2 regions of the Pseudomonas sp. H3_C08 genome follow, and region 2 is predicted to be linked to the other one. Evidence: riboswitches for the same ligand, from Rfam matches in the RefSeq annotation. Region 2 holds a riboswitch; the other holds the start of a gene.
The links. A riboswitch is a leader RNA that binds a small molecule or an ion and turns the genes downstream of it on or off. The one in region 2 is predicted to bind manganese.

Region 1 (4,212 bases), 2.4 Mb from region 2:
TTTGCTCGATCGCGCAGTGCGCACGGCCGTGGGCGAACGGCGGGTAACCGCGCTGATTCTGCCCAACGATTTGCAGGAACTGAAGTACGAAGCACCGGCTCGCGTGCATGGCACCGCGCATTCCGGGGTGGGTTACACGAAACCCAAAGTGCTGCCTTATGACGAGGATCTGCAGCGTGCCGCCGAGGTTTTGAATGCGGGCGAGAAGGTCGCCATTCTGGTTGGCGCCGGGGCATTGCAGGCGACCGATCAAGTCATCGCCGTGGCGGAAAAACTCGGTGCCGGTGTCGCCAAAGCGCTTCTGGGTAAAGCCGTGTTGCCTGACGATCTGTCTTGGGTCACCGGCAGCATCGGCCTGCTCGGCACCGAACCGAGCTACAAGCTGATGAACGAATGCGACACTTTGCTGATGATCGGCTCGGGTTTTCCGTACTCGGAATTTCTGCCCAAGGAAGGCCAAGCGCGCGGCGTGCAGATCGATTTGCAGCCGGACATGCTCAGCCTGCGTTATCCGATGGAGGTCAATCTGGTCGGCGACTCGGCGGAAACGCTCGCCGCGTTATTGCCACTGCTCGAACAGAAAACCTCCAACAAGTGGCGCAAGAAAATCGAAGGTTGGCGCAGCAGTTGGGAGAAAACCCTCGAAAGACGAGCCATGGCCAAAGCCGACCCGGTCAACCCGCAACGGGTGGTCTATGAGCTGTCGTCACGCTTGCCCGATGAGGCGATCATCACCAGCGACTCCGGCTCCTGCGCCAACTGGTTTGCCCGCGATCTGAAAGTCCGCCGTGGCATGCAGTGCTCGTTGTCCGGTGGCCTGGCGTCCATGGGCGCCGCTGTGCCTTACGCGATTGCCGCCAAATTCGCCTATCCCGAACGTCCGGTGATCGCGCTGGTGGGTGACGGCGCAATGCAGATGAACAACATGGCCGAACTGATCACCGTCGCCAAATACTGGCGGCAGTGGGCGAGTCCGAAATGGATCTGCGCGGTGTTCAACAACGAGGATCTCAATCAGGTCACGTGGGAGCAGCGGGTGATGGAGGGCGATCCGAAGTTCGAAGCGTCGCAAAGTATCCCGGACGTGCCTTACCACTTGTTCGCCATTTCCATTGGCCTGAAAGGCATTTTTGTCGATCGCGAAGAAGACGTCGCCGCTGCGTGGGAAAAGGCACTGGCCTCGGAAGTGCCGGTGGTGATCGAGTTCAAGACCGACCCGAACGTGCCGCCCTTGCCGCCGCACATCAAGCTTGAGCAGGCGAAGAAATTCGCCACGACATTGCTCAAGGGCGATCCGGATGAAGCCGGGGTGATCGTGCAAACCGCCAAACAGGTGCTCGGCGCGGTGCTGCCCGGGAAAAAATAACCGGTTAACGCACAGGTTTGATCGTTCCCACGCAGAGCGTAGGAACGATCAGGCAGGAGAAACCCGGAGGTGTGCTTTTGATTTTCATCGGTTGTGCCGGCTGGAGTCTGGGGCGCGAACACTGGCCGGTATTTCCCCTGGAGGGCACGCATTTGCAGCGCTACGCCGCGCGACTCAACGGCGTGGAAATCAACAGCTCGTTCTACCGTCCGCATCGCCGGCAAACCTATGAGCGTTGGGCCGATGGCGTACCGGAGGCCTTCCGGTTTTCGGTGAAAACGCCCAAACACATCACCCATGAGTTACGCCTGGCAGGTTGCGAGGCGGCGCTGGACAGGTTTCTGGCTGAATGCGGCGGTCTGGGCGAACGCTTGGGCTGCTTGCTGGTGCAGTTACCACCTTCGCTGGCGTTTGACGCCGCCAGCGCCGAAACCTTTTTCACGACATTGCGCGAGCGGTTCTCCGGCGCGGTGGTGCTTGAGCCAAGGCATGAATCGTGGGGCAGCGCCGAGCCGATATTAATGACTCATCAGATCGCCCAAGCAGCAGTCGATCCTTCGCGCATCCGCCGTGATATTTCGCCAGCCGGCTGGGCGGGCACCCAGTATTGGCGCCTGCACGGCTCACCGCGCATTTACCACAGCGCCTACGATTCACCTTATCTGCAACACCTCGCACACGCCTTGCTGTCAGCGACCGCTGCAGGTGCCTCGACCTGGTGCATTTTCGACAATACCGCCAGCGGCGCAGCACTGGGTAATGCCCTGGCGCTGGCGACGCTGACCTCCGCTTGAATCAGGCCGACAGGTGCTCATACAGAATCGTCGCACCGACAATCATCAGCACCACGCCTCCGACGATTTCCGCACGCTTGCCAACCACAGCACCGAGCACTCGGCCGAGCATCACGCCAATAGTCACCATGGTCATGGTCGCCAGACCGATCGCCGCTGCCGCGACCCAGATGTTCACGTCGACAAACGCCAGGCCGACGCCGACCGCGAGGGCATCGATGCTGGTGGCAAACGCGGTAACGGCGAGAATCAGGAAGGAGTGCGAACCGGGTTTTTCTTCCTCTTTTTCTTCGTGTTTCAGACCGTTGTAGATCATGTGCAGGCCGAGAACCAGCAGCAGGGTGAAGGCGATCCAGTGGTCCCATTCAGCCACCCAGCGAGTCGCTGCCTGACCGATCAACCAGCCGATGATGGGCGTGATGGCTTCGATCACGCCGAAGATCAAACCGGTGCGCAGGGCTTCGGTGAGGCGTGGTTTGTGCAGGCTGGAGCCTTTGCCGATGGCGGCGGCGAACGCATCCGTGGACATGGCCAGAGCGAGGAAAATGAGGGAAACAGGATTCACGGGGGCACACTTCCGGTCGGGCTATGAGTCAACGACACAACCACACGCCCGACTTTAGGCATGGATGTGTCGTCGGTCTCACCAACCAAAAGGTGTTCGCACCACGGCATGTTGCCGAGAATGTTGATACGAACGCTTCCGAAAGGCTCGGAAACAGGCTACTCCCCAACGAGGCTGCGGATCTTAACAGGTCGATATGAAAATTTCGTCAAAACCATTGCATCGGACGTCAGGTGCAGCGCGTCACGCGGGTTTCTCGTTGATGCGCAATTCAGCACACAAGCCCCCCTGCGGCAGGTTGTATAGCTGCAGGGTGCTGCCGACCTTGCTGACGATCATCTGCACAATCGCCAGGCCCAATCCGGCGCCATTGGCGTGGCCGTGGCTGTAGAAACGCTCAAACAGACGCGCGTAGTCGGCTTCGTCGATGCCGGGACCAGCGTCCTCGACACTGATGTACACCGCGCCGGATGCCTGCGGCTGGACCTGTACGCGCACTTCGCTGCCGGGCGGGGCGAAGTTCAAGGCGTTGGTGACCAGATTCTGCAGGGCGATGGCCAGCGCCAAAGGATCGGTTTCGACCGGGCAGTGATGATCGCTGTCGAGAATCAGTTCGACGTCCTTTTCCCAGGCCAGTGGCGCCAGTTCAGCGAGTTCTTCGCGCACCAGCGCGGTGATTTCCACCGGACTTTTTTGCGGGTTGGCCAGGCGCGGCTCGATGCGCGCCATGGTCAGCAGCTGGCTGGCAATACGGGTCGCGCGGTCTACGGCGCTGACCAGAAACTCCAGCGCTTCTTCGCGTTGTTGCGCGGTACTGGCAAGCTGCGCGTTTTGCGCATGGATGCGCAGGATCGCCAGCGGCGTGCGCAATTCATGGGCGGCATCGGCGATAAAGCGGCGTTCGCGGGCGAGCAGATTGTCGATCTGCTGCAGCAGGCGATTGAGCGCGGTTTGCATCGGTTCAAGGTCGTGGGGCAGGGGCCTGAGGTTCAGCGGCTTGAGGCTGTCAGTGTTGCGCCCGCGAATGGTCTGCGCCATGGCTCGCAACGGTTGCAGCCCCCAGCCAATCGTCAGCCAGATCAGAACCGTCAGCACTGGTACGCCGATCACGCTCGGCCACAACGTGTGGCCAACAATACGCTCGATCAGATCCTGCCGAATGTCATCGCGTTCACCCACCCAGATCAACAACCCTTGCTGCGCGTCCTTGAGCAGAAAGGCGCACCAGTCGCGGCCGTTTTCCATCAGATCATGAGAACCGAGGGTGGTCGGCGGCGTAGTAAGTTCCGGTGCTTCGGCCGAGCGCATCAGCAATTGCCCGTCGCTGCGCCAGACCTGAAAGGTCAGACGGGTTTCGTAGGGATGTGCTGCCTCGCCATCGCCGACCCGGCTCATCGCTTCATCGAAGGCCTGATGCAGCCGCTGCCAGTCGTTATCGCCTGGGGCGCGTGTCGCCAGCACACCCTGAAGCAGGCGTGCGCTCTGCG
Region 2 (4,212 bases):
ATGGGGGCTCCTTTCGGCCAAGCGTATCAATTTGTTTCATCTGGTAGGCTCGGCAGATTACGCCCTACGCTCACAGCACGAAAGGTACAGTTGATGACGAACACGCACCGCGCGGTATTCCTTGATCACCCTTCGCTGGATCTCGGCGACCTCGACCTTAGTCCGTTGCGCGAGTGTTTCAGCGATCTGCAGCTGTTCGCCCAAACGTTGCCCGGGCAAGTCGCCGAACGCCTGCAAGGCGCCACCGTAGCGATCACTAACAAGATCCTGATCGACGCCGCCGCCATGGCCGCCAACCCCGACCTGAGGCTGATCCTGATCACCGCCACCGGCACCAACAACGTCGACCTTGCGGCCGCCCGCGCTCACGGCATCACCGTGTGCAACTGCCAGGGTTACGGCACGCCGTCGGTGGCGCAGCACACGATCATGCTGCTGCTCAACCTCGCCACGCGTCTGGCCGATTATCAAAAAGCCGTTGGCGAAGGCCGCTGGCAGCAGGCCAAACAGTTCTGTCTGCTCGACTACCCGATCGTAGAACTGCAAGGCAAAACCCTCGGCCTGCTCGGTCATGGCGAACTTGGCGGCGCCGTGGCGCGATTGGCCGAAGCGTTCGGCATGCGCGTGTTGCTCGGGCAGATTCCCGGGCGCCCAGCTCGCCCGGATCGTTTGCCGCTGGATGAACTGCTGCCACAAATCGACGCCCTCACCCTGCACTGCCCGCTCAACGAACACACCCGCCACTTCATCGGTGCTCGCGAGTTGGCGTCGATGAAGCCCGGTGCGTTCGTGGTCAACACCGCGCGTGGAGGTCTGATCGATGAACAGGCGCTGGCCGATGCCTTGCGCAACGGCCACCTCGGCGGCGCGGCTACCGATGTGTTGAGCGTCGAGCCGCCGACCCAAGGCAATCCGTTGCTCGCGGCGGACATCCCACGCCTGATCGTTACGCCACACAACGCCTGGGGCAGCCGCGAGGCTCGGCAGCGCATCGTCGGCCAATTGACCGAAAACGCTCAGGCGTTCTTCAGCGGTAAGGCGCTGCGGGTCGTCAGTTGATAAACTGCGGCACTTTTTTTTGAGGAGCAGTTATGGATCCGCGCAGTGAAGTACTGCTTCGTCAGCCCGAGTTTTTTCAAGGTTCGTTGTTGTTGGCCGGTTTGCCCGCCGATGATTTGCTCGGACGCCTGCCCAACGCATTCGGCTGGTGCTGGCATGCCGGCGACCAGGCCGCACTGGATGCCCGTTTCGAAGGGCGCAGCCATTTCGGCGTGAACATTCCAGAGCTCGAGTTCGACAGCGCCGTGGTGTTCCTGCCCAAGTCCAAAGACCTGACCGATTACATCCTCAATGCCGTGGCCTCGCGTCTGGCCGGGCGTGAAGTATTTCTGGTCGGGGAAAAGCGCAGCGGCATCGAAGGCGCATCCAAGCAGCTCAACCCGTTCGGCAAGCCGCGCAAACTCGACAGCGCGCGGCACTGCCAGCTCTGGCAAGTCACCGTGGCCAACGCCCCTGAAGTGAAATCCCTGGAAAGCCTGGCGCAGACCTATGAATTGCCTTTGGCCGAGGGTCCGCTGAAAGTTATCAGCCTGCCGGGCGTGTTCAGCCACGGTCGCCTGGATCGCGGCAGTGCCCTGCTGCTGGAGCATCTGGACAAACTGCCGAGCGGCCATCTGCTCGACTTCGGCTGCGGTGCCGGGGTTCTGGGCGCTGCGGTCAAGCGTCGCTACCCGCACAATCAGGTGACCCTGCTCGATGTCGATGCCTTCGCCGCCGCCAGCAGCCGCCTGACATTGGCGGCCAACGGTCTGGAAGCTGAAGTGCTGACTGGCGACGGTATCGATGCCGCGCCGATGGGTTTGAGTGCGATTCTGAGCAATCCACCTTTCCATGTCGGCGTGCACACCGATTATTTCGCAACCGAGAACTTGCTGCGAAAAGCGGCCAAACATCTGAAAAATGGCGGCGAACTGCGCTTGGTGGCGAACAGCTTCCTCAAGTATCAACCGCTGATCGAAGAGCATCTGGGCGTCTGTGCAATCAAGGCCGAAGGCAATGGTTTCCGCATCTACCGGGCCAAGCGCGGCTGAAAATTTGTTCTTGCTCAATCGGATTTGCGAAGGCAGAATCCGCTCCGTCCTAGGGGAGTAGTCTCCCACGAGCGCCAAGCTCGTCCGGCATACGTCAACATACTTGATCCTCAGATCATGGCGTATGCGACCCAAGCGTCCGCAGCAGACGGATCGCAGGGTTTGACAAGACCTATGACACGCACACCTTACCCGGGGCGGGAAGGCTGTACGTGTCATAGCCGTGTCGACCCGCCCCTTAGGAAATCCTGATGCTGGACTCGTTACTCGTTCCCACCGCAATCGTTGCCTTGGCCGAAATCGGCGACAAGACGCAACTGCTCGCGCTGATTCTCGCCGCTCGCTTCCGCAAACCCTGGCCGATCATTGCCGGTATTGTCGCCGCGACCCTGGCCAACCACGCAGCAGCCGGTGCGGTCGGCGCCTGGTTTGGCAGCTTCTTCTCGAATGCCACGCTGCACTGGATTCTCGCCGCAAGCTTTACGGCCACGGCGCTGTGGACACTGGTTCCGGACAAAATGGATGACGATGAAACCAGCACCGCACGCAAGTTCGGGCCGTTCTTGACCACGCTGATTGCGTTTTTCCTCGCAGAAATGGGTGACAAGACTCAGGTCGCGACGGTGATGCTCGCCGCGCAATATCCGGAACTGTGGCTGGTGATTATCGGTACGACGGCGGGCATGTTGATTGCCAACGTGCCGGTGGTGCTGGCAGGTAATTTCGCCGCAGACAAACTGCCATTGACCTTGATCCGTCGCCTTGCGGCTTCGGCATTCATGATTCTGGCGATTGTTGCGGTGTACAAGGCGATGCAGAGCAGTGGCTGGGTTTAATCCTCAGTGAAGGATCGTTCCCACGCTCTGCGTGGGAATGCAGCCGGGGACGCTCTGCGTCCCGCTTGGAACGCGGAGCGTCCCTTGAGGCATTCCCACGCAGAGCGTGGGAACGATCACTGACTCAGGATTTAGGAGCTTTTTCGTACAACGGCATGACCTTCGGAATTGCCGCCTGCAACGAGGCAATCCGGCTGGTCGAAGCCGGGTGAGTGCTCATGAACTCCGGCGGCGAACCTTCCGACGCTTTGCTCATTTTGTTCCACAAAGTGATCGCGGCGTTCGGGTTGTACCCGGCGCGTGCGGCCAGTTCCAGACCAATCAGGTCGGCTTCGTTTTCGTTGGCGCGGCTGTTCGGCAGCGTCATCCCGTAGTTGGCCACGGTATCAGCCAGCGCCAGACTGTCCTGCCCCAGGCCGAGCAACGCACCCGCGCCCTGTTTGGCCATTTCAATCCCGTACGCCTTGGACATCGCTTCACGACCGTGCTCGCGCAAGGCGTGGGCGATTTCATGGCCCATAACGGCGGCGATTTCATCGTCGGTGAGTTTCAGGCTGTCGATCAGCCCGGTGTAGAAAATGATCTTGCCGCCAGGCCCGCAGTTGGCGTTGAGCTCATCGCTCTTGATCAGATTGACTTCCCACTGCCATTGCGCCGCATCCGGACGGAAGTTCGGCGCCTGGGCGATCAGACGGTTGGCAATCGCCTGAACCCGCTTGGCCTCGGGACTGGTCTTGTCCAGCACACCTTTGCTGGACGCCTCGCCGACGGTCTTCTGATACGACTGCGCATACATCTGGTCGACCTCTTGCGAGGACAGCATGCTGAACATGTACTGCTTGCGCTCCACACCCACGGCACCGCCGCTGGTGGTGTTGACCGACTGACAACCGGCCAGCAACAGCGCTGCGCTCAGTGCACTTACAACCAATGTCTTGTTCATTCAAAAGCTCCCTGAAAACCTGCGCGTATCCTAGGCGGGTAATTGTATCGACGCCAGATACAACGGACGTGTTGCAGCGACTTTCAGACGTTTCCCACCAGAGCTGTCGCAAAAAATTCACAGCGACCGCCAAGTCCCGTGCAACTGCGTCGCGCACTGATCCATTTGCGACATTGGCTTTCAATTGCTCCGGCTCGCACTCATGGCCCAATGCCCGCTGCCGATACATCAGCGCAGACGTCCTCTTGCGTGCGGAGCTCCCATGAAGTTCAAGTCGATCCAGTTTTCCGTCGCCGCCCTGGCCGGCGCCATCGTCCTCAGCGTGGTCGCCGCGCTGGTGCTG

Region 1: it holds a riboswitch for manganese, as region 2 does, so the genes downstream of both, mntP (manganese efflux pump MntP) here and AB4N74_RS18730 (TMEM165/GDT1 family protein) in region 2, are expected to answer to the same signal.

What each region holds. Positions count from the first base shown of each region.
Region 1 covers NZ_CP162803.1:1,740,758-1,744,969, forward strand. Annotated here, with positions in the region: gene AB4N74_RS08015 (thiamine pyrophosphate-requiring protein) at 1-1,366, shown strand, start outside; gene AB4N74_RS08020 (DUF72 domain-containing protein) at 1,444-2,160, shown strand; gene mntP (manganese efflux pump MntP) at 2,162-2,725, opposite strand; yybP-ykoY riboswitch at 2,734-2,905, opposite strand; gene AB4N74_RS08030 (ATP-binding protein) at 2,969-4,212, opposite strand, start outside.
Region 2 covers NZ_CP162803.1:4,115,006-4,119,217, forward strand. Annotated here, with positions in the region: gene AB4N74_RS18715 (LysE family translocator) at 1-2, opposite strand, end outside; gene AB4N74_RS18720 (2-hydroxyacid dehydrogenase) at 94-1,059, shown strand; gene AB4N74_RS18725 (methyltransferase) at 1,092-2,090, shown strand; yybP-ykoY riboswitch at 2,130-2,254, shown strand; gene AB4N74_RS18730 (TMEM165/GDT1 family protein) at 2,342-2,926, shown strand; gene AB4N74_RS18735 (M48 family metallopeptidase) at 3,051-3,869, opposite strand.